Regions from separate parts of the Bacillus cihuensis genome, predicted to be linked through region 1. Evidence: riboswitches for the same ligand, from Rfam matches in the RefSeq annotation. Region 1 holds a riboswitch; each other region holds the start of a gene.
What was found. Region 1 has a riboswitch for S-adenosylmethionine ahead of V179_RS0121205 (methionine biosynthesis PLP-dependent protein). Riboswitches for the same ligand answer to the same signal wherever they lie in the genome.
Positions count from the first base shown of each region.

Region 2: another riboswitch for S-adenosylmethionine. It lies ahead of V179_RS0103315 (2,3-diketo-5-methylthiopentyl-1-phosphate enolase); the one in region 1 lies ahead of V179_RS0121205 (methionine biosynthesis PLP-dependent protein).
Region 3: another riboswitch for S-adenosylmethionine. It lies ahead of V179_RS0101775 (aliphatic sulfonate ABC transporter substrate-binding protein); the one in region 1 lies ahead of V179_RS0121205 (methionine biosynthesis PLP-dependent protein).

Region 1 is NZ_KI632497.1:622,081-633,080, reverse strand. Features, by position in the region: gene V179_RS0121220 (aminotransferase class V-fold PLP-dependent enzyme) at 1-270, shown strand, start outside; gene V179_RS0121215 (LTA synthase family protein) at 277-2,130, shown strand; gene metC (cystathionine beta-lyase) at 2,262-3,434, opposite strand; gene V179_RS0121205 (methionine biosynthesis PLP-dependent protein) at 3,431-4,543, opposite strand; SAM riboswitch class I at 4,624-4,736, opposite strand; gene fumC (class II fumarate hydratase) at 4,981-6,363, shown strand; gene V179_RS0121195 (hypothetical protein) at 6,543-6,785, shown strand; gene V179_RS0121190 (alpha/beta-type small acid-soluble spore protein) at 6,880-7,152, opposite strand; gene V179_RS0121185 (GNAT family N-acetyltransferase) at 7,364-7,858, opposite strand; gene V179_RS0121180 (ABC transporter ATP-binding protein) at 8,342-10,075, opposite strand.
Region 2 is NZ_AYSD01000010.1:737,164-748,163, forward strand. Features, by position in the region: gene V179_RS0103285 (tripartite tricarboxylate transporter permease) at 1-310, shown strand, start outside; gene V179_RS0103290 (AEC family transporter) at 393-1,316, shown strand; gene V179_RS0103295 (ATP-binding protein) at 1,550-3,151, shown strand; gene V179_RS0103300 (response regulator) at 3,139-3,822, shown strand; gene V179_RS0103305 (CitMHS family transporter) at 4,228-5,520, shown strand; gene V179_RS0103310 (AbrB family transcriptional regulator) at 6,074-7,156, shown strand; SAM riboswitch class I at 7,458-7,562, shown strand; gene V179_RS0103315 (2,3-diketo-5-methylthiopentyl-1-phosphate enolase) at 7,636-8,859, shown strand; gene V179_RS0103320 (2-hydroxy-3-keto-5-methylthiopentenyl-1-phosphate phosphatase) at 8,829-9,539, shown strand; gene V179_RS0103325 (methylthioribulose 1-phosphate dehydratase) at 9,536-10,177, shown strand; gene V179_RS0103330 (1,2-dihydroxy-3-keto-5-methylthiopentene dioxygenase) at 10,227-10,757, shown strand; gene mtnK (S-methyl-5-thioribose kinase) at 10,839-11,000, shown strand, end outside.
Region 3 is NZ_AYSD01000010.1:390,608-401,607, forward strand. Features, by position in the region: gene V179_RS0101730 (methionine ABC transporter ATP-binding protein) at 1-787, shown strand, start outside; gene V179_RS0101735 (methionine ABC transporter permease) at 729-1,379, shown strand; gene V179_RS0101740 (MetQ/NlpA family ABC transporter substrate-binding protein) at 1,417-2,274, shown strand; gene V179_RS0101745 (LLM class flavin-dependent oxidoreductase) at 2,286-3,626, shown strand; gene V179_RS29510 (YezD family protein) at 3,674-3,844, shown strand; gene V179_RS0101755 (Fur-regulated basic protein FbpA) at 3,980-4,192, shown strand; gene V179_RS0101765 (GNAT family N-acetyltransferase) at 4,583-5,092, shown strand; gene V179_RS0101770 (DUF4179 domain-containing protein) at 6,366-8,423, shown strand; SAM riboswitch class I at 8,960-9,067, shown strand; gene V179_RS0101775 (aliphatic sulfonate ABC transporter substrate-binding protein) at 9,370-10,350, shown strand; gene V179_RS0101780 (ABC transporter permease) at 10,394-11,000, shown strand, end outside.

The sequences.
Region 1 (11,000 bases):
AAGTTTTTAAAGGAAAATGGTTATAACTATTTAGGAAACGAAATGTATTCACCAGGTATTATCACGATCAATTTACCAACTTATCAATCTTCAAAAACATTAGGTGATTTCTTGAAAAGTAAAAACATCCTAACAAGTTATGAAAGCCACTATTTATTAAAGCGCAACTGGCTCCAAATTTCGTTAATGGGTCATCATAGTGAAGAATCAATTCGTCTTCTACTTTGTGAGTTGACGTTTGCGAAAACAGACTTTGCTAGTAAGGTGTGATGAAATATGACGATGAAAGAGACGAGGGTGACTCCGAAACTACTGTTTTTATTTGCGTGTACATGTATGTGGTTGAAGACCGTTATCGTTTCATTTATTGGTTTTGATATTGCCATTCATTCTTGGTTCGATGCTCTGCTTCTTATTGTCAATCCAATCGGTTCACTGCTTTTATTAATCGGATTTAGCATTTACTTTACAAAAAGACTTCATATGAAGTGGCTTTTAGTGATTATGCTATTCATAACAGGATTGCTTTATGGAGATTTATTGTATTACCGTTTTTATATTGATTTTGTGACCGTTTCTATATTGTTTCAATTTAAAAATGTCGGGGGAATTGGTCCAAGTACGTTTGAGTTGATGCAAGTGTGGGATTTACTCTTATTTGTAGATGTATTAATCATTGCCCTTTTTACAAAAAAAATCATCAACCAACCGAATGAGATAAGTGCCCGATTTAAAAAGCGGTTTATTGGCTTCAGTACATTACTACTTATTTTATTAGCAGGACTTGGGTGGCTTCGGTCTCCATATCTTTTTTCTGCCTCGTTTAACAGAGAACTGATGGTTAAAAGCATCGGTCCTTACAATTATCATCTGTATGACATTGCGATGGGGCTTCGTCCTACTATTGATCGTGCAGTGGCTACACATGTCGATACTGCGAAAATCGAGGAGTACATGGCGAGTAAAAAGGATGATACCACGGATTTATTCGGAATAGCAAAAGGAAAGAATGTTGTGTTAATCAGTATGGAATCTACACAAAACTTTGTAATCAATCGAAAAGTGAATGATCGAGAAATCACACCATTTTTGAATGACTTGATAAAGGAAAGCTTTTATTTCAATCAAATTTATGATCAGACTGCACAAGGGAAAACATCAGATTCCGAGTTTATGATTGATACGAGTCTATACCCGCTGTCTGGAGGGTCTGTCTTCGTTCGACGTCCAGGTAATACGTTTACAAGTCTACAACGTCTTTTGCGAGAGAATGGTCAATATTATTCAGCTTCCTTTCACGGAAATGACGCATCCTTTTGGAATCGCGAAAAAATGTATGAGAACCTTGGCTACGATCGCTTTTTTTCCAAGCAAGATTATGTGGTAACCGATGAGAATTCGGTTAATTATGGTATTAAAGATATTCCTTTTTTTGAGCAATCTGTGGAGCTTATGAAAACAATGCCTGAACCGTATCTGGCAAAATTGATTACATTAACGAATCACTTTCCATTTTTGTTGGATGAAACTGACCAGCTAATTGCAATGGGAAATACTGACGAAGATGTCGTAAATCGGTACGTGACAACGGTTCGTTATCAGGACGAAGCAATTAAGCGGCTATTTCAAACACTTAAGGATCATGGAATGTATGAAGACACAATCTTTGTGTTATATGGGGATCATTACGGGATTTCAAAAAAATATGAAGTGGCGTTAAGTCAAATGCTAGGTGATGAATATTCGCCAATTAATCACATTCAATACCGCCAAGTACCAGTGATTATCCATATTCCTGGTGAGCGCGGGAAAACGATTTCAGTCCCAGGCGGAGAAATTGACATTCGGCCAACTCTTTTACATCTCTTAGGAATAAAAACAGAACAAACAATATCGTTTGGTCACAACTTGTTTACAAGATCTCCAAATCATCCCGTGATTTTCAGAGATGGCGGTTTTGTAAATGATACGTATATTTTCCAAGATGGGGTTTGCTATCGTAAAGGATCGGGGGAACAGTTGAATAATGCTACATGTGAACCATATCGGCAAACTGTATATGATGAATTAGGGTTGTCTGATGAGATTATATTTGGAGATTTATTGCGGTTTACCAGTACAAAAGATTAAAAAAAGAAGGTGTCCAAGGGTCAGGCCTCGCAACAACTAAATACAGTATATTAGGATACTATGAAACATTCCATACTGATTTAGAGTGAGAGGTCAGACCCTTTTGACACTCTTCTTCAAGAAAAAATTTATTAAACGGTAAGTACCAGTTTACTTTTTTCCAAGGCTTCCGAAAAATCTTTAATCAGGTCATCTGGATTTTCAAGGCCCGCTGAAAGACGAAGTAAGCTTTTCGTGATGCCTCGTTTTTCACGTTCACAGTCAGGCATTGCAGCGTGTGACATCTTCGCTGGATAAGATAAAATCGTTTCGACAGCACCAAGGCTTACAGCAAAAACTGGTAGAGTAACATTAGAAACAAAGGAGCGTAGCACATCTTCATTTTCTAATTCAAACGAAAATACTGCACCAGCTGATTTCGCTTGTTGCTTTTGCAAAGCAAATTGTGGATGGCTGTTAAGTCCTGGATAATGAACTTTTTTTACAAGGGGATGGGATTCCAAGAATGCCGCGATTTTTTGAGCGGATTGCACAGAGTGCTCCATTCGAACATGCAATGTTTTCAGACCTCGCATGACAAGCCATGCATCTTGTACGCCAAGAACAGCTCCGAATGAATTTTGCAGAAATCTGAGTTTTTCTGCTATTTCTGGATCCCGTACGACAGCAAGGCCGGCAACGACATCGCTATGTCCTGATAAAAATTTAGTCGCGCTATGAAGGACTATATCTGCTCCCAATGTTAGTGGCTTTTGCAACGCTGGCGTTAGAAATGTATTGTCAACAAATGTTAATGCACCAATTTGTTTCGCAATACAACAGATTCCATGAATATCGGTTACCTTCAAAAGGGGATTGGAAGGAGTTTCGATATAAATGGCTTTCGTATTAGGTTGAATGGCTGACTTCACATTTGCTATGTCAGTCATATCAACAAAGCTATGTTCAATATTAAAGCGGGAAAGTACTTGTGTGACCATCCGAAATGTTCCGCCATACACGTCTTCAGATACGATCACATGATCGCCAGCTGATAAAAGCATTAAAGCAGTAGAAATAGCCGACATTCCTGATGCGAAGGCAAATCCATTTGTACCTTCTTCTAGTCCTGCAATGATCTCTTCTAACGCTTCGCGAGTGGGATTCCCGCTTCGGCTGTAATCATATTTCCCAAACTGGTCACAATCAAATTGATGGAAAGTGGAAGCATGCTGAATCGGCACGCTAACTGCTCCGTTTCTTGAATCAAATTTATGGTTATTATGGAGAAGCAATGTTTCAAAGCTGAAATGGTCGGCTGTCATGCTAAAACCTCCTTTTTCATCTTAGCGAATGCTTGATCTAGATCATGGATAATATCTTCCGATGCTTCAATACCTACAGAGAATCGAAGCAGCCTATTACATATACCATTTGCGAATCTTATCTCTTCAGGGATGTCTCCATGTGTTTGTGTGGCAGGGTAGGTAATAAAACTTTCCGCTCCGCCAAGGCTTTCAGCAAATGAGATAAGGTTCAAGCTTTGCAAAAATGAATTCACATATTGTTCATCGCTTACTCGGAAAGAAAGCATTCCGCCTTTTCCTGGATAGAGAACATCTGTAATGGATTCATGGGTAGAAAGATAATCTGCAAGTTTCCGTGCGTTTTCTTGATGTCTTTCCATTCGCAAAGAAAGTGTCTTCATACCACGCATTAACAGCCATGAATCGAATGGACTTAGTACTGCACCTGCACTATTATGGTGATGTGCTAGAGCTTCAGAAAGATCTTTACCTTTTGATACTATGAGTCCGGCAAGTACATCATTATGTCCGCCTAAATATTTTGTAGCACTGTGAATCACAATATCGGCGCCGTTTTCTAGCGGTTTTTGCAGAAGAGGTGTATAGAATGTATTATCCACGATTAATAAGACATCGTACTGTTTTGCAATAGCTGACACTGCATCAATATCTGTTTCCTGCATTAGCGGATTCGTAGGCGTTTCAAGAAAAATCGCTTTTGTTTGAGGGGAAATACTGTTTTTAATCTCGGCTATGTTATTTGTATCAACATATGTACATGTTAACCCCCATTTTTTAAAATCCTTTTCCAGCAATCGATAGGTGCCGCCGTATAAATCATTGCTGACAATCCATTCATCACCAGACTGGAAAAGGGAAAGAACTGTGAAAATGGCAGCCATTCCAGAGCTGCAAGCAAATCCTTGATCGCCACCTTCAAGATTAGCTATCGCTTGTTCGAGCAGCTGACGAGTTGGGTTTCCTGACCGAGAATAATCATATCCAGTTGATTGGCCAATGCCATTATGGCGATATGCAGTAGAGAAATATACAGGAGGACTTACTGTACCAGTTACAGTTTCACTTCGATTCCCTAATTGAGCTAATTGTGTATCAATTTTCACTATCGTTCACGGCTCCTTTTCTAGAAAATAAAAAAAGTCTTCTTTAAGAAGAAGACTTTATAAGCGCATAAGTATGCAGTCTCTTCTTATCTACCAAGCATAAATAGCTTGATGGAATTAGCACCTTGGCAATATGTTATTATTGCTGGTTGCTGAGGCGTCACAGGGCCATTCCCTCGACCTCTCTTGATAAGAAATCCTGATTATTTAGTTAATTATGAATTTACTATACTTTATCTTTAATGTCAATTAAAAGCAAATCCATATTTATGTATTAAGAAACGATGGACAGCTTTTTTTTTATTTGCTTTTAAATGCAAAACATTTGTACAATAATAATGTATGTAGAATTTTTAAAAACTAAAGCGCTAACAAAATAAAGGGGATTCCTACTAAGTAGGACTGTATTAGCGTTATAACAGAGATTTGGAGGAGAAGAAATGGAATACAGAATTGAGAAAGATACAATGGGGGAAGTAAAGGTTCCTTCTGACAAGTATTGGGGTGCACAAACTGAAAGAAGCCGTAACAACTTCAAAATAGGCTATGAAAAAATGCCGATTGAATTAATTCATGCGTTTGCTTATGTAAAACAAGCGGCAGCTAAAGTGAATTTTGATCTTGGTGATTTATCTGAAATGAAGAAAAATGCCATAGTAAAAATATGTGGAGAAATTCTTGAAGGTACATTGGACGAGCATTTCCCACTCGTTGTCTGGCAAACGGGTAGTGGTACACAAAGTAATATGAACGTAAATGAAGTCATCGCAAACAAAGGAAACGAATGGTTGAAGGAAAATGGCAGTGATGAAAAGCTTCATCCAAACGATGATGTGAACAAAGGGCAAAGCTCAAATGATACATTCCCAACTGCGATGCATATAGCGGCGTATGTTGAAGTAGCAAGCAAATTGGTTCCTGCGATCAAAGTGCTCAGAGATACATTTGCTGCGAAAGAACAGGAATTCGCGGATATCGTAAAAATCGGTCGTACACATTTACAAGATGCTACACCAATCACACTTGGGCAAGAAATCAGCGGCTGGAGAGCGATGCTTGATAAATCACTTTATATGATTGAGGAGAGCAGCAAGCATATTTTGAATTTGGCACTTGGTGGAACAGCCGTCGGAACAGGAATTAACTCTAAACCAGAATTTGCTGCACTTTCTGCACAACAAATGGCAGCTGATACTGGATATGATTTTGTTACCTCGGATAATAAATTCCATGCATTAACAAGTCACGATGAAATTGCCTATGCACATGGTGCCATCAAAGCACTTGCTGCAGACTTGATGAAGATCGCAAACGATGTAAGATGGTTAGCGAGCGGTCCAAGAAGTGGTATCGCAGAAATCGCAATTCCTGAAAATGAACCAGGAAGTTCAATTATGCCTGGTAAAGTAAATCCAACTCAAAGTGAAGCATTAACGATGATTGCGGTACAAGTAGTCGGAAATGATACAGCTATCTCATTCGCTGCAAGCCAAGGAAATTTTGAATTGAATGTATACAAGCCTGTAATCATTTATAACTTCTTACAATCGGTAAAACTATTGACTGACGGAATTCACTCATTCAATGATAACTGTGCAGTAGGAATTACAGCAAACTTAGAAAAAATTAAAGAAAATGTTGAACGTTCATTAATGCTTGTAACCGCACTTAATCCACATATTGGTTACGAAAAAGCAGCTGAAATTGCAAAAACTGCATTTAAAAACAACTCAACATTAAAAGAAACAGCTCTTAAACTAGGTTACCTAAACGAAGAACAATTCGAAGAGTGGGTAAATCCGCAAAATATGGTGAATAACTAAGTAGGTAAAAGTGAAGTAGCTGAGACAATGAAAACAACCAAGTTAGAGATATATTAAGAGGGGTCTAGCCACGTACTCAATACTCTGTACCAAGAGTATTATCACTTATTATTTCTGTATATATGAGTGCGTGGTTTGACCCTTTGGTTTTGATTCGATGAAAATAGGAGGAAATGAATATGACATTATGTCCGCTTTGCAATGGACTACGAAAGATTTATGTTGCATGCCCAGAATGTGATTCCGAAATGAAGGATATGGGAAAAGCAATGGACTATGATGATAAGTATAGCGCATATATGGACATAGATATCTTAAAGCAAAATGATGGTTTTCCAGAATCATTAAAAAAAGGTCAGTGTCCACATATAATGAAATGTTTGAAATGTCAACATGATGAAGTTATCTTGGTTAAGGAATAAATAAAAAAGCGAATCGAGCTTTCGGTATGAGAGAGTCGATTCGTCAGAAACAGCATACTTTATTCTACTAGACCTTATCTTATTTATGAATTACTCATTTTCGCATGATTTGTTCTTGGGCTATTTTTATCATTTCTTTGACCATATTGCCACCAATCGTTCCACCAATTTTCCCTGCTTGTTTTGAAGTAAGTTGGCCATTGTATCCTTTTTTTAGTGGTATTCCTTGTTCTTCGGCGATTTCGAATTTTACATTGTCAGGTTCAGTCATATTCACATCGTATCCCTTTGCTTTCATGATACGACCTTTTAGTTGATCTAAACCTTCTCGTGCTTCGGGAACTAAAATTTTTTTATTTCTGGCCATTTTTTATCCCTCCTCATATCTAAGGTTCCCATAAAGAGAAGGTTCACTCAGCAGAAATTTATAGTAAAGCTACTTTTGCCGGATCGGAAAATCCATTGAATAAATACATGACTAATTTTGTTACAACGTATGAAATATGGTACAAGGTGAACGGGAGTATTAGATTCGTAGTTCATGTTAACTGCAATAATTCGATTTAAGGGTGTGTTTATCATAACAACTTATATAAATAATATTCATTAACGGGTTCTCCATTAATAATTAGCGAATGGACTTTCTCACCTTCCAAGACAAAACCCATCTTTCGATATAAATTGAATGCTTTGATGTTGTCTTTAATAACCGTTAATCCTAATCTTGATATTTCATTATTTTTTGCCCACTCGAATATTTGATTGAATAATTTAGATGCGAAACCTTGCCCTTGAAATTCTTCAAGGACACCTAACACGAGATAAGCGGAATGTTGATTTCTTTTTAGATTTCCGCCAAATGCTGCGATAAAACCTACGAGATTATATTCACTTTCGGCAACAAAGATGATTGATTTCTTTTCAGATAATATTCTTTCGATGAACTTGCTCTGTTGTTCGAGTGTTGTGTTTCTTTCACCAGGTTCAAATAACATAAAATTAGAGTCATCAATTTTTTTACTTAATTCGATAAAACTTTTTGCATCAGGTACTTCAATAGGTCTAATCACCACATATTACTCCTCTCTAGCTTTTAAAACAGGTTCAATTAAGAATTCAAAGGGAGAATTATTTCAAATATTTTTATTCCATTTATTAAAGAAGGCTCTATTAAACTTGCCTGGTGATTGCAAAGAGAGGCTTCCGCTTTCTGCGGGCGGTCCGGGAGCCTTCTCGGTGCTGTGCGCCTGTGGGGTCTCGCATTTTTCGTAGGATCGCTCCAATCAACATAGTGCCAAAATCAATAATGAGTTTTAACATAGCCTAAAAGAAACAATAAAACAAAAGAGGGTGACCCATAACGAAAGAGTCAGACCCCACAACCACCATATACAGTTAAATTGAGTGAAAGTACAATAATGAACTGTATATTGTGTGTATGGTTAGACATTTCAGGGACACCTTCTTTATGTTCATTTTATCCCGCATGTTCGGGCAGAACCCCACTGATTGCGGGTTCACTTTATCTTAACAAAAAATTATAGTATTTTCCTATCTTATGCTAATTGCTGCTCAGCGAATTCACGGTATAATTTATGCGATTGTGTTAATTCATGATGGGTTCCGATGCCTGTTACTTGTCCTTTTTCGATGAAAATGATTTTATCAGCATCGACGATTGTTGATAATCGATGGGCGATGACGAATGTAGTTCGTCCTTCCATTAATCGTGTTAATGCTTGTTGTACAACACTTTCTGATTGGCTATCTAAGCTTGCTGTTGCTTCATCCATCATGAGAATTTTAGGGTCACGTAAAAAAGCACGGGCGATAGCGATCCGTTGTCTTTGGCCACCTGATAGTTTTACACCACGCTCGCCAACTTCTGTGTCCAATCCTTTCGGGAAAGCTTCAATAAATTGATCGGCGTATGCCATTTTGGCTACTTCCCATAGACGTTCATCAGTTATTTGTGTTGAATCGTTCAAACCATAACATAAATTATCGCGAATTGACCCAGCCATCATGGCACTTTCTTGGGATACATACCCAATTTGACTACGCCATGAATCAAGTGATAAGTGATTAATTGGCGTGTTACCGATTCGTATTTCTCCCGTAGTAGGTTCGTAAAATCGTTCGAGTAAGCCAAACATCGTTGTTTTTCCGCTTCCGCTCGGTCCGGCAAAAGCTATCATTTCACCAGGACGAGCTTGAAGTGAGATATTTTCAAGAACAGGCTCATCCTCACTATAAGCAAATGCCACGTTTGAAACTTGTATTGTCTCATTTGTAATATCCATTTCTATGCCCTCTTGCCCAGACTCCAATGGTAGTTCCAAAATCTCGATAATTCGCTCTGTAGCACCTTTTGCTTTTTGTAATTGTGTAAAGAACATCGCAAAGGAGGTGATCGGCATAATAATTTGGAATAAATAGAGTAAAAAGGCGATAAGTGAACCAGTTGACATCGATCCATTTGCTACCCGCATACCGCCATAACCAATAATCATTACAATGACAACCATAATGACGAGGTACATGATTGGCCCGATTAAAGCAAAAATGCGAGCTTCCTTTAATCCGTAACCAAGTAATTTATCAATGCCTGTTAATCCATTTGTTTCTTCATTTTGTTCAGCGGTTGAGGATTTCATTAAACGTATTTCACTAAGTGTTTGTTGGATTTGTCCTGTGAATGAGGCTGTTTCATCTTGTAAACCACGTGAAATCTTTGCCATTTTTCGACCGAGTGGAATCATAATGACTAATGTAATAGGTACAGAAATTAACATCAGAAGTGTCATTTTCCAATCCATGACAAATAAGATGATGATAGCGCCGATAATAGAAATAATACCTGTGATAAATTGTGGGAAATGATTTGAAATTAAATCTCGTACGACGCTTGTATCGTTAACGACCCGACTTACCGTTTCACCACTTGAGTTTTTATCAAAATAGCTTACTGGCAATCGAATTAATTTTAACCACATGCGGTCACGTAGCCTTGCGACAATTTTATGGCCGACAAAGCTTAATAAATAAATGGAGATCCCGCTAATAATCGCTTGGATGATAAAAGCTGCTCCTATAGCAATCATAATAGGAATGCTTAAAGATGCAACGGAAAAACCATCTACTAAATTCTTAGTCAATAACGGTACGACAAGACCAGCAATAGTGGTCAGAAGACTTGCAGTTAAACCAGTAATGAGGGCAACCCTTGGGATATTCGTTGATAAAATAAGGGAAATAAATGGCTTTAAGCCATTCTTCTTTTGTTCCATTGTAGAAAACTCCTGTCAGTGTAATCTTTTTTGTTTTGAGTTAGGTAGATTGGCAAACAGATTGCGTATTAATGTGAAAACGTCATAATACGTAACATTATTGGAGTGTTGCATTCGACCAAGAGGGGATTGATTTACGTTAATGATATATTTTTCTGTTATCTTTTTACAGCCGTTATTGTGTGTGCCTCCAAAAGCAAGCAGGTCAATAGTCAAAAATTGACGTACCTGATCCAGAGATCCCAATGGCTGTTACAAAACAGCCGGGTGGAAAGAATACAGATACGTTCTTTAAAAGATGTTTGATTAGGTTGTGTATTCTCAAATACTGGCCTGACCCGTTTCGTCGATACTTATTAGGGAGATGCTCATTTCGTAAGAAAGCTCCTTTAATGAGATGCTATTGTTCCAATAATTCTAGTAAACTTCTTTCACCATCTATAGTCCCTCCATTATGACTAGCACCAGGGTCCCATGTCAATAATATGGTCAGTCTCACGCATGAATTCAACATCTTGCTTAATAACGAGTATGGTATTGCCCAAATCTCTCAGCCGTTTCATGACATTTATCAATACTTTAGTATCCTTTGGATGCAGCCCAGCAGTCGGCTCATCAGGAATGTATAGCACCTCCGTTAGATCAGAATCTATAATGATGCTCACCGAAGTCGCTGTGATTCGCACCCTGGCAAAGTGATTGTTTGTCTGGCGAGATTGTTATCAACATGGGCTCCATATATTGCCGCTGACATTCTCTAAATACTATTTTTGTAATAAGAAAAAGTTAGTGAATTATTCCGTCATTTAATTTTAGTATCCCGCATTAACGGGCAGTAACTCCCCGACTCAAGGCTTAGAGGAATTCGAAGAAGCGTAGGTGGGGGATAACTGCCTAATCTAGTTGCGGCTCCTAGCACCTCGAG
Region 2 (11,000 bases), on a different contig from region 1:
TTCTATTTTCGGTGTATATGCTGTTCAAATGAATACGTTTGATTTACTGCTATTAGTTGGCTGTGGAGTGTTTGGCTATCTCTTTGCAAAACAAGATTATCCGGTCGCCCCATTGGTACTTGCCCTTGTCCTAGGACCGATGATTGAGAATAATATGCGCAGGGCGCTAACTTCTTCAAACGGAGATTTTTCGATTTTTGTTACAAGACCAATTTCGCTGTTCTTTTTAGTAATTGGAGTATTGTGGATTCTTATTCCATTGATCCTTAAGTGGATGGGACGAAATGTGGTCATTAATGATGAAGAATAAGAAGGGGTTAGAGCCCCTTTGGGGATAAAGCTGAATTTAGCTTACAAAGTGTTTTCGCTTTTCTTTGAAAGAAGGTTTTCAATTGGCCATTTTCTATCAGATAGTGCTTAATATTATTATTCCGTTATTTTTATTGATTGGAGTAGGTGCACTACTGCAACGATTCGTTCAACTTGATTTATCTACTCTTTCGAAAATTACAATGAACTTCTTATTACCAGCAGTTTGCTTTACCAATATTTATCAAAGTGAAATGTCAGGCAAATTAGTAGGTCATACGATAGTATTTTTGGTGCTGTTCAATTTCTTGCTTATCTTAATTAGTATCTTGATTGCCAAAGTATGCAAATTTGAGCGAAAGCTGTCAGCGACCTTTAAAAACAGCATGGTATTGAGCAATTCAGGAAATTATGGACTTCCAGTGAGTGAACTTGTATTTGCTACGAATCCAGTCGGCATGTCTATTCAGATTATTGTTTCTATTTTTCAAAGTTTACTTACTTATACATATGGGTTCTATAATTCTGTTTCCGCAGAAAGCAGTGGTTTAACAGTTTTTCGAAAGATTATACAGCTTCCGGTCATTCATGCGCTCATTCTTGCTTTTTTACTTCGCTTGTTTCATGTGGATATCCCGTCTTTCCTATGGAAACCGATTGAGAATACATCTGCTGCTTTTTTGGCGGTTGCACTAGTGACACTTGGTGCCCAAGTTGCTTATATAAAAGTTGCCCACATTTCTATGCCGCTTGTTTTGATCGTGATAGGCAGGTTATTGATTTCTCCCATTGTCGCTCTGCTGATCATCTTCTTACTTGGTATATCGGATACGTCCGCACAGGCATTATTCATAGCAAGCTCATTTCCTACATCAAGAAATAGCGCGATGTTGGCGCTAGAATACGATAATTACCCTGAATATGCTTCTCAGGCCGTTCTTGTGACAACCATTTTTAGTAGCATTACTGTTGCGATTGTTGTTTACTTATCTAAAATCCTATTTTAAGAAAGTATAATATGTGTATACAAAGTCAGGTAGCTTCTATTACGTCGGAAGTTGCCTGATCTTTTTTTGTTTAAATTATGATGTGGCTTTTTGGATATATTCGTATTCATATCAAAAAAACTATAAACGAATAACATTATTCATAATGTTATTTAGTAATTTGAGATGATAAAATTTTCATATTCCGATAAACTTAAAGAAAAAGTGAACGAAAATTGAGGATGCTGTTGAATATGAGAAGGGTATCACTACAAACAAAGATTCATGGGTTAGTACTTACATTAAGCTTATTTCTGATTATCTTATTAACGTCTTACTTTACCTATATGGAAGGTAAGCAAATGGCAGAGGATAGAGGTCTTATTGCTTTAGAGATATCTAAAGTCATTTCATTTATGCCATCTATTATCGAGGCATTTGAATTAGAAAATCCATCTGAGGAAATCCAACCTATCATCGAAAAAATCAAGAATGAAACGGGTGCTGAATTTATTGTAGTAGGGAATAAGGATGGTATTCGTTATTCCCACCCATTGCCATCAGAAATTGGAAAGCGGATGATAGGTGGAGATAACGAGCGGGCGATTCAAAATGGTGAATATTATATTTCGGAAGCACGTGGTTCCCTTGGTCTTTCGATGAGAGGGAAATCGCCGATATTCGATAAGCAAGGAAACATAATTGGTGTTGTTTCGGTAGGATATTTAGTAGAGGATGTTAAAGAACAAATCGTAAGAAATGTGTCCAAAGAGTTGTTTGTTTCTTTCCTAGCTCTTGTTATATCAATAATAGGCAGCTATTTGCTTGCACGAAGTATACGTAAAGATACGATGGGATTAGAGCCATATGAAATCGTTAATTTATATAAAGAAAAAAATGCCGTGCTTCATTCTGTGAAAGAAGGAATTCTCTCCGTTGATAAAAACGGCATGATTAATTCCATGAATAAACCAGCAAAAAAACTGTTGAACGTTAAAGGAACTGTTCGCCGGTTGAAGGTAGATGGATTATTTCCTTCAAGTCAATTATATGATGTTCTTAAATCAGGCGAGCCGCAAATCGATCGTGAAATGACTTGGAAACATCAAACGATTATTGTGAGCATCACCCCGATTTTTGATGATGATGGAGTAAGTGGTGTAGTTGCTTCATTTCGTGATAAAACGGAAATCGAGCAAATGGTGAACACAATATCAGAAGTAAAAATGTATTCAGAAGATCTAAGAGCACAAACACATGAATATACGAACAAATTATATGTACTATCCGGATTAATCCAACTGGGCGAATATGACGAAGCGATAAACATGATTCAAAGTGAAAGTTCCGAGCTTCAATTTCTCAATCAGATTGTATTCGAACAAATAATGGATACAAAGGTCCAGGCAATCTTGTTAGGGAAATTAGGTAAAGCATCTGAAAAAAAAGTTAGATTTGAAATAGATTCGCTAAGCTACATCGACAAACTTCCGGATCATATCAAATTGTTCCAGATAACACTCGTACTTGGCAATTTAATAGATAATGCCTTTGAGGCGGTTTATGACATAGAGGAACCGATTGTAAAGTTATTCGCGACTGATATAGGAGAAGATATCATCTTTGAAGTAAGCGACAATGGTAAAGGAATCACGGAAGAAGAAATGGTCGTGCTTTTTGAACGCGGTTTCACTTCGAAGACGAGTGAAAAACCAAGAGGATACGGACTATACAACGCTGATAGTGCAGTAAAGGAACTTGGAGGCATAATCGAAGTACATAGCGAGGCAGAAAACACGGTATTCACCGTTTATCTGCCTAAAGAAAAAAGAGGAGGAGAAGTATGGGGAAAATAAGAGCGGTTATTGTAGAAGATGATTTTCGCGTAGCAGATATTCATGAGAAGTTTCTGAATAAATTTGCAGAAATCGATGTAATAGGAAAAGCACTAAATGCCAAACAGATGATACGAATTTTGGAGCAAAAAAAACCTGACTTGCTCCTCCTAGATGTGTATTTGCCAGACAAACTTGGTTCCGATTTGCTACCAATCATTCGTCAAAAATTCCCGCAAGTGGATATTATCATGATTACGGCAGCAATCGATAAAGAAATACTTGAACATGCGCTTCGCTATGGTGTGGAGTACTATTTGATCAAACCAGTAAAAATGGAGCGTTTTTATCAAACGATTGAAGAATATCTTAATAAGTCCCAGCTTTTGCAAACTAAGCGTGATTTAGACCAAGATTTTGTAGATCTTATTTTTCAAAAAAAATCCCCAACCAAGGAAAGGAAAGGGGTTATATTACCTAAAGGAGTCGATGAAATCACATTATCGAAAGTGAGAACTGTTCTTGAAATGAGTGACACGGGTATGTCGGCGGAACAAGTGAGTGTTCAAATTGGTGCTTCGAGGACAACCGCAAGGCGATATTTGGAATATTTGATATCTGTCAGGGAATGTAAAGCTGAAGTGGTATACGGAGTTGTAGGGCGACCAGAACGAAGATATTGTAAAATTTAGAGGAAATCCCATCTTGTTTCTAAGAAGGGCTGAATAATATTGATAGAGTTCGGTCTTTCTCTGGCGGAAGAAATACTCCCCCACTGATTGAAGTTTCACTTTATCAGGTATACTGATTTTATCGAGAAAACATCCAAAATTCCCATTCCGCACCGTCATCATTGTAATTAGGCGAGTGTAGCGTGCTTCATGATATATCCTTCATGGTAAAGTGTGCTGTTTAACGCTGGATTCGTTTTGTGTAAAAGAACGAATCCTTAAGTATTCACGGATAGCCAAAAACCAATCGTGAACAAAATGAACAAAATTTTCACAATTATTTTAAAACACTTTAATTTGCAAACGCTTACAACGAAGAGAGCATAGAGTACAATTTATCTATATATAAGATTAGGAGTGATAAATATGCTCGCTTTACTTGGATATATGATGATAATTGTATTTATGATTTTAATAATGACAGGGAGACTTTCAGCTATGATTGCTCTCATTGTCGTGCCAATTGTATTTGCACTCATAGGTGGTTTCGGGAGTGAGATGGGTCCAATGGCGTTAGAGGGAATCAAAAGTGTTGCTCCAACGGGAATCATGATATTATTTGCGATTTTATTCTTTGGTGTTTTGATTGATGCTGGAGTTTTTGACCCAATAATTAAGACAATTCTTAAGTTGGTAAAAGGAGATCCTGTAAAAATTGCCATAGGGACAGCTATTTTGGCTCTGCTAATTTCACTGGATGGAGATGGAACGACCACATATATGATTACAATTTCTGCAATGCTTCCCCTTTATAAAAGGATTGGCATGAGACCACTTCTCTTAGCAGGGATTGCTGTTTCCGCTTCAGGCGTTATGAATCTACTACCTTGGGGAGGGCCGACAGCAAGGGTGATGACCGCATTGAACCTTGAAATGTCAGACGTATTCACACCTGTTATTCCTTCTATGATTGGCGGTGTTCTATTCGTTTTGTTCATGGCTTATTGTCTCGGGAAAAAAGAAAGAAAAAGAATTGGTGTCATAGAGTTTGACTATCAGGGAGTAGCTCAACAAGCGGCTACAACTGAGGAATTGTATGTAAAACGCCCTAAATTAATTGTATTTAACTATGCTTTAACGATTACCTTATTAGTAGCACTAATCATGGAATTACTGCCATCAGCCGTTTTGTTCATGATTGGTTTTGCCATAGCCATAACGATAAATTATCCGAAATTGAGTGACCAAAAAGAACGTGTAGCAAATTATGCTGATAATGCTTTATCTGTTGTTTCGATGATTTTTGCCGCTGGAATTTTCACTGGAATTCTTGCAGGAACGGAAATGGTGGATGCTATGGCAAATTCGATGATTCAGCATATTCCAGATGTTATGGGTTCGCACTTTGCTGTAATCACGGCAGTTATTAGTGCGCCGTTTACGTTCTTCATGTCCAATGATGCCTTTTACTACGGAGTACTTCCATTACTAGCTAAGGCTGGAGCTGCTTATGGAATCGACCCAGCTTTGATTGGAAGAGCTTCTCTTTTAGGATTGCCTGTTCATTTATTAAGTCCTCTTGTTCCTTCTACCTATCTATTGGTCGGGATGGTTGGAGAAGATTTTGGAGCATTACAGCGTTCCTTCTTGAAGTGGGCATGTGGTTCAACAGCTGTCATGATTATTGTAGCTATTGTATTAGGAATCATCCCTTTTTAAACTCGCGAAAGATATAAAAGGGGACTTTTAGACGTTTTTGTGCAGTAGCTTACACTTTTCATACTATTAAATTTTTCAGATGTGCCTAACGTGTATCTTACAGAAAGCAAGTTTTCTGTATATACACGTCTTTTTGTCTATTGCGAAATGCTTTCTCTTGCTTTAACGGAAAGTCAAGACTTCCCCCTCAAGGCTTAGAGGAATTGAAAAAGCGTAGGTGGGGGATGCCCGTAAAAGCCCAATCGGGTTTGTAGTGTCGCTTTACCCACACTGTGTGGAGGTTTTAGCGACACTAGAACGGGACTACAATCAGTGGAGGATGAAGAAAAACCCCCATTGATTGAAGTTCCACTTTATTGGTACTTGTTCAAACTGGAGAGTGCTTCAAGATAATAGTGCTTTGGCAAGTTCGAAACAATTACGGAGCTAATATAATCTTTACTTATGGTTAGTCATATCAAAATTATATTTTATTTATAACTGTCCATTCATTATAATTATTCATATAGAGAGCGGAAAGAAGGACGATGTAAAATTGAATAAAAATATATGGATGTTTATTGTTCTAAGTAGCGCAGGTGGTTTTTTACTTTCGTTGACAGGTCTGTCGATCGGATGGATGCTTGGAACATTACTCTTCGCTGCACTCATTTCTTTCGTATCACCAAATTTTCTAGGGACGAAAGGTCTACCGAAATACTGGCTAAATATAGGGCAGTGTATTTTAGGTATTGAACTAGGTCAAAAAATTAATCTATCTGTTCTTACAGTCTTTCAGCAACATTGGATTGTTATTATAGTCATGCTACTGCTTTCAATTATGTTTTCATTACTTTCAGGTTTGGCACTTTGGAAATTTAGCGAAACTAATATGCTGACTAGTTTTTTCGGTACGGCACCGGGTGGACTATCGGCTATGCCAGGAATGGCTGAGGAAGTCGGTGCCAACACAGCGGTCGTTAGTATTATCCAAACGATGCGTGTTTTTCTTGTTATTTTAATTATTCCGATTGTCGTGTCCTTATTGGTGGTAATTCCGACGGCACCGGTTATCGTACAATCGCCAGGCGCTGTTTTTGAAATCCATCACTTATTATGGAGTCTGGTGCTTGCTGTCGTTGCCTATGGGGGATATCATGTAGGTAAATATTTGAAATTTCCGGCTCCTTGGCTCCTTGGAAGCATGGTTGGAGTCGCCGTTGTTCAATCCATCACATCTACCACTACTGGACACGATATGATTGCCTTCTGGCCACATAGTATCATGGTCGTATCGCAGATTTTAATTGCCGTATCGATTGGCTCCCGTTTTCGCAAAGAAATGTTTATTGGTTTAAAACAAACATTAGTTGTTGCCTTCATCAGTACGATCATGTTAATCGTAGCGATGTTTGCGTGTGCTTATTTTGTTTCAGAAATCACAGGAATGGCGTTTATGACCACAGCCCTTGCGTTCGCACCGGGTGGCGTTGCGGAGATGGCGACAACAGCAGTCGTACTAGATGCTGATTCCACATTTGTAGTGGCTGTGCAGGTGCTCCGAATTATCGTAGTTTGTCTCGTGATGCCGCCAATTTTCAAATTGCTGCATAAGTGGGAAAATCAAAAAAGTGTTCATACACATATCTCAGCATAAGTTTATTAGTAAGGTAATAGACGGATAAATAAGGCAGTGGGAATTCATTTACTAAAATCCTGTAAGCAGGTATTTAACTAATTTTATCCCGCATTAACGGAAGTCAAAGCCCCTATCTCAAGGCTTAGAGGAATCGAAGAAGCTAATGTGTGTGGGGGGCTACTGTCCGTAAAGCCTGATTGAAGTTTCACTTTAACTAGTAATCAAAATATAAAAATAATTTAAAATACATTGACAGTAATCATGCAAAATGGCATAATTTATACGAAATTACATTAAACTTAAATTTTTTATATACAAAATCTTATCAAGAGCAGGTGGAGGGACAAGCCCGATGATACCCGGCAACCGACTTATTTTTAAGCACGGTGCTAATTCTTGCAGCAGAAATGCTGATAGATAAGAAGTTGTTTTTTATTCGGAAACCTCTTCTTATTGAAGGGGTTTTTTATATTTTTTAAAAGGAAGAAGTGGCGAAAATGAGCGAAGTAACAGCTGTGTACAGCATAATATCTGATTCATCAAGCTTGGAAAAAAAAGCCGAAGAAATAGCGCTTGGTCTAACGGTTGGTTCTTGGACGAACCTGCCGCTGCTCGAACAAGAACAATTAAAAAATCATAAAGGTCGAGTTGTCACGGTCAAAGAAGTGGATGAAGAGAAGGTATCTGGAAAAAACGTTGGCGAACTTCACATTGCTTTTCCAGCGGCTAATTTTTCAAAAGATATTCCTGCTATCCTGACGACAACTTTCGGAAAATTATCTCTAGATGGAGAAATTAAATTAGTAGATTTAAAGTTTGATCAAGACCTTTTAAGCCATTTTCCAGGACCTCGTTTTGGAATTGCAGGCATTCGCGAAAAGCTTCAAGTCTTTGATCGTCCTTTAATTATGAGTATTTTCAAGGGAGTGATTGGGAGGGATTTAGATTATCTGCTCAACCAATTACGAGAACAGGCATTGGGTGGTGTTGACCTAGTGAAGGACGATGAAATCCTCTTTGAAAACCCTCTCACTCCTCTTGAAAAAAGAGTAACAGAAGGAAAGAAAGTACTTGATCAAGTGTATGAAGAAACTGGTCATAGAACGTTATATGCCGTGAATTTAACAGGAAGAACGTTCGAATTAAGGGATCGAGCTAGAAAAGCAAGAGATTTAGGAGCGGATGTTTTGTTATTTAACGTTTTTGCTTATGGTCTTGATGTCTTACAAAGTTTACGAGAAGATGAGGAAATTGCTCTTCCAATTATGGCTCACCCTGCCGTTAGCGGTGCGTTCACTTCATCAGAAAAATATGGGCTTTCTCATGCCTTACTGTTAGGGAAATTGGAAAGATTGGCAGGAGCGGACTTTTCCTTGTTTCCTTCACCATACGGCAGTGTAGCTTTGGACAGAGATAAGGTGATAGCGATAAAAGAGGAGCTAATAAAGAAAACACAGATTAAATCGGTATTTCCTGTACCATCAGCTGGGATTCACCCAGGTCTCGTACCTTTATTGATCCAAGATTTCGGAAAGGATTGTGTCATTAATGCAGGTGGAGGCGTTCATGGACATCCACAAGGAGCGCAGGGTGGTGGTAAGGCGTTTCATCAAGCAATTGAATTGGTGCTTTCTGGGGATGCGTTTTCAGAAGAAACTGCTGCATTTGAACTTCAGGAGGCAGTCCGGCTATGGGGCTGGAAGGATGTGGTTGCGAAGTGAATAATCCAATCATTTTTTGTGACTTTGATGGTACGGTAACAAAGAAAGACAATATTGTTAGTATAATGAAGCAATTTGCTCCACCAGAATGGGAGATGTGGAAGGATCATGTTTTATCTCGTTCGGTCAGTATCCAAGAAGGGGTAGGCAACATGTTTCGTCTCCTTCCAACTTCACTAAAACAGGAGATTACTAAGTTTGTTTTAGAAAATAGTGAGATTCGCGAAGGGTTTAGTGAATTTGTTCAATATACGAAAAAGCAACAGATCCCCCTTTATATCGTAAGTGGAGGGATGGATTTTTTTGTTAGACCAATTCTCGCCCCGTTTGACTCTATTGCCGGGGTGTTTTGTAATCAGGCTGATTTCTTAGGTGAAACGATTCAAATACAATGGCCACATCCTTGTGATCAGACATGTACGAATCAAAATTGCGGCTGTTGCAAACCTGCGATAATCCGACAACTATCGAATGCCAAGACGCATGCAATAGTCATTGGCGATTCTGTAACAGATTTGGAAGCTGCGAAAATTTCTCATACTGTCATAGCAAGAGATTATTTAGCTGAAAAATGCGGAGAGTTTTCGATTCCATTTCAACCTTTTGATACGTTTTATGATTGCATAGACATTTTAGAGAAATTACAAATAAGTAGTCAAACGAAGGGGGTTGGAAAATGAGTGTGTTACTTACTCGTCATCATGAGCTTATGGAGATAAAAGCTGAATTGGCCGAGAGAGATTGGTTTATGGGCACGAGCGGTAATTTAGCGATTAAAGTACAAAATGATCCATTGCAATTTCTTGTCACGGCAAGCGGGAAAGATAAACGAAAAAAAACAAATGAAGACTTTCTGCTTGTGGATGGTGATGGAAATCCTGTCGGAAGCACGAATGTGAAGCCTTCTTTTGAGACGCTGCTGCATTGTGAAATATACAAAAGAACGGATGCCGGCTGCAGTCTCCATGTTCATACAGTAGCGAACAATGTGATTTCTGAATTGTATGGCGACGTGGGGAAAGTGGTTTTTCAAGGTCAGGAGCTAATAAAGGCATTTGACCGGTGGGATGAGAATGCAGAGTTAATCATTCCAATCATCCGGAACTATGCGGATATTCCTAGATTAGCAGCAACCTTTGCTTCCTTTGCGAATGAAAATAAAGGAGCCGTGTTGATTCGTAATCACGGAATCACTGCATGGGGGAAAGATGGCTTTGAAGCTAAAAAAATTCTCGAAGCCTGTGAGTTTTTATTTCAGTATCAGCTCACATTACTTCAGGCAAAAGCCGGACTTTATGGAGCAAGACACTTGACTTAAAAAGTCTAATAAGTTCGATTTATCTAATAAATTTTTAGGAGGAAATATGATGACAACGATTGTTATTCAAGGAACTAATGAAGTAATTGATAACCAAGAGGAAGTAATTGCATTTTTGCAAGAACAAGGCGTGATTTATGAATCATGGGATATTTCAAAATTACCAGTTCACTTACAAGAGAAGTATGTGTTAAGTGATGAAGAAAAACAAGAGATATTAACAGTTTTCCAACCTGAAATTACGGATATCGCAAACAGAAGAGGCTACAAGGCTTGGGACGTTATTTCACTTGCAGAGCATACGCCAAATCTTGACGAGTTATTAAAGAATTTCCAGCGTGAGCATCACCATACAGATGATGAAGTACGATTTATCGTGAGTGGGCATGGCGTTTTTATTATTCAAGGAAAAAATGGCCCGTTTTTTGAGGTTCACTTACATCCTGGAGACCTCATTTCTGTTCCTGTCGGGGTTCGTCATTACTTCACGTTAGATGACGATCGCAGAGTAGTTGCCATACGAGTTTTTGTCACAGCAGAAGGTTGGGTGCCTGTTTACGAGGAAGAAGCTGCACGTTAAATTATCATAATATTTAAAGTAGTCATATTACTAGTTTCAAATAATTTTTCATTGAGTGTGGCTGTTTAGGAGGGGGTTTATATGAAGGACTTTACGACTAGCTATTTTACGATGAATGAACAAGATGTCGTAGATTATGTGCAAAGTAATCTGGATTTCTTTGCACATAATGCCGAGCTTGAATGTCGTGAAATTGGCGATGGGAACTTAAATTATGTGTTTAGAGTAGTTGAGCCAAAGAGT
Region 3 (11,000 bases), on a different contig from region 1:
GGTATTTGATAATGTGGCAATGCCATTAATATTAAGTAAGAAAAAGAAAAAAGAAATAGAAGAAAGAGTATATGAAATTCTTCGCTTTGTCGGGTTAGAGGATAAGGCGAAGAATTATCCAAACCAGCTATCGGGTGGACAAAAGCAACGTGTCGGTATAGCACGAGCCCTTGCGACAAATCCTTCTATATTATTATGTGATGAAGCGACGTCGGCTCTAGATCCACAAACAACCAAATCTATTCTAAATTTATTAAAGAAAATTAATGAAGAGTATAAAATTACGATTCTCATCATTACCCATGAGATGGAAGTCATTAAAGAAGTTTGTAACCGGGTGGCAGTCATGGAAGAGGGGCGGGTCATTGAATCCGGCAGTGTATTTGATATTTTTGCTCGTCCAACAACAGAAACAACAAGAAATTTTGTTCGTTCTGTTGTTCGTGATGAAGTGCCAGAAAGCGTTTATAAGATGCTAAAAGAAGATAAATATACTAGCCGAATTTTTAAGATTGACTTCTTAGGTGCAAGTTCAGGGCAGCCTCTCATTTCAAGAACTGCAAAAAAATATCAGGTGGACATTAATGTTCTTTTTGGAAATATTACAGAGCTTCAAGGAATGCCATTTGGAAATTTAATTGTTGAATTAATAGGGAATGATGTCGAGTTAGAAAGGGCATTACAATTTATCCGTAATCAAGATGTCGAAGTGAAGGAGGTTTCAGAAAATGGAAGTCACTACGGAACTCATCGTGCAAGCGCTGTGGGATACGCTATACATGGTTAGTATTTCACTACTTTTCGGAAGCATTATAGGGATCATTCTAGGAATGTTATTAGTTGTTACTAGAAAAGGTCATATTTTAGAAAACAAATTGATATTTTCTATTGTAAATCCTATTGTCAATACATTCCGATCAATTCCATTTATTATTTTGTTAGTAGCCATAATTCCATTTACAAGGCTAATTGTCGGGACTTCCATTGGGACGACAGCAGCAATTGTACCTCTTGTCCTTCATATTGGTCCCTATATGTCAAGACTTGTGGAGAACTCACTATTAGAAGTTGATGATGGAATTATTGAGGCAGCTAAAGCGATGGGAGCTACACCCCTACAAATTATCTATCGATTCTTGCTCCCAGAAGCATTTCCATCTTTAATTCTGAGTATAACAACCGCAACAATTGGATTAATCGGTGCAACAGCGATGGCAGGAGCCGTTGGTGGTGGAGGACTTGGCGATGTAGCTATTACGTACGGATATCAACGATTTAGTACGATCACGATCTTTGTAACAGTTATTATCTTAGTTATTATTGTCCAAGGAGTTCAGAGCTTAGGAAATATACTAGAACGGAAAATTAGAAGAGTTTAATAAAAGTAAAAAGATGAAACAAAGGAGGGGGAATATAATGAAGAAAAAATGGTTTTTATTCATAGTTTTGGTTATATGTTTTTTCTTAACAGCTTGCTCTAGTGATTCTACAAACGGAGAGGAAAAAAAAACGAAAGTAAAAGTGGGAGTTAGAAGCTCTGAACTTAAAACATGGGAATTCTTAAAGGAAGGGGCTGCAAAAGAAGGAATTGAATTAGAGATTGTTAATTTTACTTCTGCTTATGATCCGAACCAAGCACTTATTGAAGGAGAAATTGATATCAATGCATTTCAGCATGTAGCCTATTTAGATTATTATAATACCAAAAATGGAAGTAATATTGTTCCAATTGCGGCAACCATCATGGCACCCATTGGCCTATATTCAAGTAAATATGAATCGATTGAGGACATTCCAGATGGTTCGCAAATTGCTGTACCGAATGATGCCTCAAACTGGGGACGTGCTTTGTTATTGCTTCAAGAAGCGGATCTAATAACAGTAGTGGATGATTTTGATGGGAATGGTGGAGAAGACAAAATCATAGACAATCCAAAGAACCTTGAAATTGTCCCTGTAGATAGCTTCAATGCTCCAGTAGTAATGAAAGATACAGCAGGGGCAGTTATCAATAATGGGGTGGCAGTAGAAGCAGGACTTACATTAAAGGATGCTATTATTCATGAAAGTAAAACGGCAAAGCCTTACATTAATACAATCGCGACGAATAGCAAAGATAAGGATAATAAATTATTTAAGCAAATAGTTAAACTTTATCAATCAAATGAAACAGCTAAATTTATAGAAGAAACTTATAAAGGAAATTACATTCCAACCTTTATAAGTTTAGATGAGTTAGCTACTTATAAGGAAACGTATTCTAATAATAAATAAGGAGAATGGTTATGACTCAAAAGAGGCAAATAAAATTAGCACTTTATACCATTGGTTCTGGGATGCATGTCTCCTCCTGGCGTCACCCTCTTGCAAATCCAAAAGCTAGTATTGAAATAAAAGAGTTGCAAAAACTTTCCAAAATAGCAGAAAAGGCAAAATTCGATCTGGTATTTATGCCTGATAGTTTAGCGATTAATCATGAATCACATCCACAAATTCTTAACCGGTTTGATCCGATCGTATATATTACTGCGATTGCTTCGGTGACAGAAAAAATTGGCGTTGGCGCAACCTCCTCTACCACATACAGCGAACCATATGTTCTTGCTCGCCAATTTGCTTCTGTTGACCATATTAGCGAAGGACGTGTGGGATGGAATCTCGTAACAACATCTGATGCCACCGGAGAGACAGCCTTGAATTTTAGTCGAGAGAAGCATTGGGATCATGATCTTCGTTATGAAAGAGCAGAAGAATTCATCGATGTTGTTAAAGGATTATGGGATTCATGGGAAGATGATGCATTTATCTATAACAAAGAATCAGGACAATTCTATAATCCTAATAAAGTTCATGAGCAACATTATAAAGGGAAGTATTTCTCTGTAAAAGGTCCATTGAATATAGCTCGCTCAAAACAGGGCCAGCCAGTTATTATTCAAGCCGGTGCATCTATTCCAGGACAACGATTAGCTGCACGAACGGCTGAAGTGGTATTTACTCATTGGGATAATATTGAAGAATCGAAACGCTACTACAAAAAGTTAAAGTCTCAGTTAAGAGATTTTGGAAGAAATGAAGATGAGCTTCAGATCCTTCATGGAATTTCTCCCATTATCGGAGAAACGGAAGAAATTGCAGCACAAAAATATAACGAACTTTTGAGTCTGATAGATCCCTATGAAGGATTGAAATTTGTTTCTGGTTATATGGGGAATGTAGATTTCTCAAAGTATTCTTTAAATACACCTGCTAAAGAAGTAGTGTTTCCAGAAGTCAATAGCATCCAAAGTAATTTTAATGAAATGAAAGAAATCATTGTTAAAGAGGATTTAAAGGTAGGAGATTTATATACAAGGTTTTTTGGAGCAGCAAGAAAGGATGGATTTGTAGGAACACCTACTCAGGTAGCAGATGAGATTGAGAAATGGTTTGTTGAGAAAGCGGCAGACGGATTTATGATTCAATTTCCACTTCTGTCTAGGGATTTAGAGGATTTTGCTAAGCATGTTGTACCTATTTTGCAAGAGAGAGATTTATTCCGAGTTGAATATGAAGGGGAAACTCTTCGGGATCACCTAGGTTTGAAGAAACCAGAAAATCGTTTTATTCGTGAAAAAACAATTTAGAAAGTAAGGGTAAAACGAAATTTAGTTTCTAAGGAGGATGATTTATTATGAAGGAACGTATAGATGAAGAGAAAATTCGGTATATTTTATCAACCTTAAATCAAATGGAGTATGGCAGTGTGAACATAACGGTTCATGATGGAGACATAACGCAAGTCGATATTACACAAAAAAAACGTTTTCCCATTCAAAAAAAGGTTGCACCCAATGGTAACTAGCTGTCAGTAAAAAGCGATTACTACAATATTGTGAGCGTCGCTTTTTCAACCATCATTCTCTATATTTTCTATTTGTTATTTTTGTTGGATTCCTATGGGAAGAATCAAATCTAAAAAATATGAGGAGTGATATGAATGGGGGATATACTTAGAAGGGCTGTGGAAGAAAAACGTCAAAGATTAATAGACCAATTGGTTGCTTTTAAGGTTTTTAAGGAAGATGATAAACATCTTTTCGAGTTATCATTAACGGAGCTGGAAAATGAATTTAGGAAATTTCAATTAGATAGCCATCCTCATGGCGAATATAGCTCAATAAAATGGATTCACAAAAATTCCAAGTGTTAGCCCTAAAGTTCTTGCGGGAGGCACTTCTGAATTTACTTATTTTCCTTTGACCTGTTCCTCAGTGTAAGTATTAAATGTTTAATGGATCAAAATCTCCTCTTTGTAAAAAACAAAAAGGAGATTTTATTTTTCATCAAACTCTTAGTGCAATTAAAGAGCACCTAGTTTATGCCAAACGTTATCAAATTGCATCAAAATCTTTACAGGTTGTAAACGGACTTTTGGATTCATAGGAGGATTACACATTTATGCGTGATAAGGAAACTTTAGGAGTTTATGAGAATGGGAAAGAATTAATGAATATTGATGACCCTGATGAAGAAAACATTAAAAAAACAAATATTTGAGTACTAGCTTAAGTAGGGAATGTAAGTTGTAAGGAGGGATTATATGCTAAAACAAATCGTCATAGAGGAGCTAAAAGAGGAAGATAAAGAAACTGTTCGCCGTGTATTGGTAGAGAGTTATGAACAGTATGAACCAGATTATACAGATCCACAAGTCTGGAAAGATTATCGAGAAAGTATTGTAGCATCAATAGATAATCCCAATGTTGATAAGATATTGGTTGCAAAGAGTGGTCAGGAAGTTCTAGGATCATTACAGTTGTTTTTGTCATCAGAAGATGCTTATCAAAAACCTGAACTGCTGATTTTTTCACCGATTATTCGTTTACTAGGTGTTCATCCTGAGGCAAGAGGCCGAGGTGTTGCACAGGAATTGATTAGAGCCAGTGTCAGCTATGCAAAGATTAAAGGCGCAAGCCAATTGTATTTACATACGAGTGACAAAATGCCAAAAGCGATTAGATTATACGAGTGGTTTGGTTTTAAACGAGATCATACGAAGGAATTCCAAAATCATGATATTCAAGTGAAATGCTATCGGTTGGACTTATAATAGAAGAAAAACAGTAGTATCAAAGAAAAGAAGCATGACTATGAAAAAAGCAGAGTCATGCTCATTCTATATTATATTAGGAATACTTAGCGAACAAATTTTTCATCTTGTATCAGTGCTGATTGATGAATTCGATAGGCAGCCTCTATAATTTTCTGCACATCTATAAGTAAACGAATACGAATGCATCCGTTAACTTCAATCCTCAGTACCAATGGAATGAGATTGAGGAAGCCTATGGAAGTAATGGCTAAAAATTAGTAGGTAATCTCGTTAAAACGAATAAATACTCGAATAATCAAGAAATTGAAAAAATCATTCCTTGGGAAAAATAATGTTATAGGCATTATCTATATATTGGAATATTAAATAAATAATTAATAATTAATAGGCAATGAGGGAAACCCCTGACGAGCATGGAAAAAGAAGAGCCAAATTTTATCTTCGTTTTCATGTTTGTTGGGGGATACCCCTTTGTACCATTTATAATTCGTAAATTATCCTATCACAGAACTCTACACATGCGTAGTGCATATCACAACAATATTATAGTAATCAATTATTTCAAAGCTCAGTTTACCGACTGAGCTTTTTATGTGTTTAAATGAAACCATAAAATCATCAAGGAAATTGCTATCTAGAAGCTGTCGATGAATTCTACTAAACTTCGGTTAGGGCCAGGGCTTTATCTTAAGTCTCTATGCCTAATTTTTACTCATTTCGATATTTTTCGACATAACTTCGATAAATTTTATGGAATAATAGGAAAAAGTACTTAGAATAAAATTTTTAAATAATATTTTTAAAAAGTACATAATACGTCCAAGTGATTAAGTATGATGAACATATAAGTTTGTTCTTAGTTAATTAAAGAGAATTGATTGAAGAATTGTGGAATTTGCTTAAGGGATTATCATTACTAGAAAAAACACAAATCGTTAGAAGTTTTTCCGACACTTTAACATCTGAGGAAAAACAGGAAATAAAGAAAGATTTATTCCGGCACTTTAGAAGGAAGCCTATATTTTTGAGTAATCGCTATAAAGAAGATTTGGATGAAGTATTAGATTTCCTTTAATGATTTTAATAGTCCGTTGAATGATTTGAAGTGCTAGAGATTAACAAATTGTAGTAGGCGCTGTGAACAATTAGTATTATGAAGATGGAGGGAGCGGATTGCTCTCTCTTTTATAGTACTAGTTGTGTATCTATTATGTGAAACAAGAAATATCGGGGAGTGACAGTGAAGTCGCGAAAAAGGGGGAACACGTATATGATTCCAGCAAATATAGATCCGATTACTACTACAATTAGCGAAAATGGTGGAAAATCCATCTTCGATTGGTTCGATCAACATCAACAATCGTTTTATACACTTGGTTGGTGCTATCTCAGAAATCAGCAGCAAATGGAGGAACTTTTTTACCGGTCGATTTTAAAAATTCAAAAGGAATGGCCTCGATTTAAAAGTAACATACCGTTCGAAATATGGGTTACATCTATTTTTATACATATTTGCCGAGAGCTTTCAGGGGATGGAAGTTTGCAAGGTTTGGAGGAAAGTGAGTCACATCAAGGACTATTTACAGCACTTAATCCATTGCAACAGGACGAGAAAGAAGCGATGGTACTTACATATGTACAAGGATTTTCTAAAGAGGATGTGGCATATCTCCTCCAAGTTTCAGCGGAAAAGGTGAACGAGCTTTTGTCTTCTGGAATCCAGTCACTTAGAAATGGAATGTATTCTGAAACAAGCTTTCATGGTTGTATGGATTATCGCAAGGATTACCTAAATTATTTAGAAAGAGCTATGGAGCGATCGAAAAAGATTGATTTCGAAGTACATATTTATCATTGTCAACAATGTCAGGAGGATCTAGCTACCTTTCAAGATGCCCGGTTAACTATGTTAAATCTAACTGAAAGGGTTGAGTTACATATTCCAGATAGTTTCATGGAGAATGTCAAAGAAAGGCTACAAGAACAAGAAAAGCATAGAAAACAGAAGAGAAAGAAGCGGCAGCGAAAGGGGCTCACTTTGGCGAGTGTATGCGTGTTAGTGATGGGAATCGGCTTTTTTACAGGAGTGATTCCTTATCTCTATTATTTGTTAACAGAGGAAGATCCGCAATTGCGTACTTTTCTACAACAGGGGAATGGCCAAAGGCTGAACTTGGTAGCAGAAAGCGAAGGGGTGAAAGTGAAGATTAAGAGTGTCATTGCCGATGAGTTGCAGACGCTTGTTTTTTACGAAATAGAAGATAAAAATGCAGACAATCAATATATGTTAAATTTAGGTGATGGGGTTGATGTGGAAAATGATTATGAAATCATGCACTATGATACATTTCCAATTTACTATCCACCTGAACTAGAATCAGATATTAATAGAAAAGAGAAAAACATGTATCAAGGGAAGATGAGTCTACAACCGCTGAAGGGGGATAGCGGGACAATCAAACTTAAAATTACACATCTTAAGAAATTGATTCGTGATTCATCAAAGCAAAACACTTCTTGGGATTATATGAATATAGAAAATAAAAGTGGGGAATGGGACTTCGAGATACCTGTAACAAAACAGCCTTCCACCGAATATGCATTGAATAAGGAAATAGAAATAGAGGGAATTCCGGTTCGATTTGATAAACTAATCATGGCTCCAACAGCTACGCTTCTTCAGGTAAGTGTAAATAATGAACAGCCGGAAAAGCGGATAGAAAGTATTAATTTCAACGATCTAGAAGTGAACAATCAAAAAGTGAAAGCGAATATATATGGCAGCACTTTTATTTTTTCACAGAATAATATGAATTGGGATACTTTTCAAATAAGGTTTGACCCTCTATTAGGAGAAAAGCCAAAAGAAGTTAACATTCAGTTTAAATCTGTTTACCTAACATTGAATGAAAATCAAACAATCAAATTGGATGAAATTCAAGAATTTCCGCAAACTTTTAATTACGCTGGCAGTACAATCATTTTAGACAAGCAAGAAGATGAACAGTCTACCAACATTGTTATAAGCAATCGTGAAATGAAGAATCGAGCATATGAGGTACTTCATTTTGATATCGTTAGTGAGGATGAAAATCAATTTCTTTCTATGGAGATGGAAATTGAAGATGTGCTCGTTGATAAAAACGGGATGGAATACGATCTGAATCAATCCCCATATTCATATAATGAAATAGAGCAGCCTCGTTATTTCCATAATACCTATAATATTCGGCTTCATGATCACAATTTGACTTCTAAAAAGTTGGTTATGAACGGATATAGCAAAACGGAATACGTAGATGATATTGTGAAGTTTTCTTTGGAATAACAACTGTGAGGACTTTCAGCATGTATGATGGTACAAGTAAATCAATGTCGAATCCTAATTAATGAGGAGAACTACGCATAAAGAGATAAAATGTAAATAAAGTTTATATTAAAATAATGATTATTACCAATCAAAAAATCAGAGTTGCAGCTCTGATTTTTTTGTTGGCACAATTTTGTCTTTTTCAAGTGATTGATAAGACAATTAAACGGAAAGAAACAATAGCAAAGAATCACTGATATTTATGAAAAATAATCAAGAAAGACTTTGTGCATTGAGAGATTTTACGGAATTTACAGAAGGAAGGTATATTAAGAAAGTGATTGAATCACATAATTGAACGAAACGGGCGATTTGTAGTCGGCGCTGCATGATAACAGATGTTTACATATGTAATTGTTCGGGATAGAATGACTAGTGAACAAGTAGGTAAACTTGTCATTAAAAATTCGATTATTCTAAAATTTCAGAAAAAGTATTGACTGAATGTTTTCAAGGCTGTATTATCAATTTTAAAGAATTAAATATTGATTTTCTTCTTATCAAGAGAGGTGGAGGGACTGACCCTAAGAAACCTCGGCAACCAGCATTAATAATGCCCGGTGCCAATTTCAGAGGAAGTAAGACGATTCCGAAGATGAGAAGGTGGACGATTGTTTTATTTGTTTATTCACGCCCCCCTTCTATCTTTAATGTTAGAGGGGGGTTTTTGTATTCCATGAAAAAAAGAGGTGCTGTTACATCTCTTTCAAATTAAGATAGTGCGATCTAGCTAAAAGAACGAATCTGACATCGAAAATACAAATTATCATTGGCGGTGTCGTTCGTCTACAAGATTCAGGATACGCTGATTCGTTTGGAAAAACTTCAACTCAGACCTCAACTTACGATTGCTTGTGAAAGATAAAATTAAAAATTGTATGTTCAAATGGGAGGGTAAAGTTCAATGAAAAAATGGTTCGGATTATTGACAGCATTATTTTTACTAATAGGTGTCGCAGGGTGTTCAAGTAGTACGACCGCTAAAGATGAAAAGCCTAAAAAAATTGTCCTAGATTATGCATATTATTCCCCGATAAGCCTTGTTTTAAAGAAATTTGGCTGGGCTGAGGAAGCGTTTGAAAAAGACGGAATTAAAGTTGAATTTGTACTTAGCCAAGGCAGCAACAAAGCTCTTGAATTTTTAAATAGCAGTAGTGTCGATTTTGGCTCAACGGCTGGGGCTGCAGCTTTAATAGCTAAATCCAAAGGTGCACCAATTGAGTCTGTTTATATTTTTTCCAAGCCTGAATGGACAGCACTTGTAACGAAGAAAGATTCTTCGATTCAATCGGTCAAAGATTTAAAGGGAAAAAAAATTGCAGCAACGATTGGCACTGATCCTTACATCTTCCTGCTACGAGCGCTTGATGAAGCAGGTTTGGCTCCAACCGATGTGGAAATTGTGAACCTTCAGCATGCTGATGGAGGAACTGCATTAACAACTGGCCAAGTTGATGCATGGGCTGGCCTTGATCCGCATATGGCTAAATTGGAATTGGAAGCTGATACAAGAATCTTTTATCGGAATCCTGAATTCAACACTTATGGGACGCTAAATGTAAGAAGCGATTTTGCTAAGAAATATCCTGCAGAAGTTGAAAAGGTCATTGAAGTTTATGAAAAAGCGAGAAAATGGGTACTTGAAAACCCAGAAGAAGCGGCAGAAATCTTAGCAAGTGAAGCGCAAATCAGTTCTAATGTAGCCAATAAGCAAATGGAACGGAATGATTTTTCAAGTCCAATTCCTGGAGATGTGCAAAAAGAGGCATTGATTTCAGCTGGTAGCATTTTGCAAAAGGGTGACATCATCCAAAAAAGTGCAAATGCAGATTCCTTAGTAGATGAATTGATTCATGATGAATTTGCAAAAGCAGTGATTAAATAACAAGTGACTGTTTAAACAGCCACTATTGAAAGGGAGACTATGAATGAGTGGGAAAACGAACGCTGTCTCATCCCGACTTCCGGTAAAAACAAAAAAGGGGTTCCAATTAAATCAAACGGTAAAGACCGTAGCTTTAGGCAGTATAATACCTGTTTTGCTCATAATCATTTGGGAGTATTTAAGTAACATTGGCGTTTTTCCTCAGCATCTTCTGCCTGCGCCAACATCTATTTTTTATATGATTCTCAATATGGCAGGTGAAGGAACATTGTGGAGCCATATGGGGATTACTCTTTATAGACTTTTCCTTGGTTTTATTATTGGGGTGGCAGCTGCACTTATTTTAGGAGCAGCTGTGGGCTATATGAAAATAGTTGAAAGTTTATTTGATCCACTAATCCAAGCCTTTCGATCAATCCCTTCTCTAGCTTGGGTTCCTTTATTCATTTTGTGGATGGGGATTGGCGAGTCATCGAAGGTTGTCTTGATCGCAGTCGGTGTTTTCTTTCCGGTTTATCTCAATATTGTGTCTGGGATCCAGGGAGTGGATCGCAAATTAATTGAAATAGGTAAAATCTATAATTTTAATTCGTTTCAGCTTATCCGAAAAATCATTCTGCCAGCATCCTTGCCATCATTTCTAGTTGGAA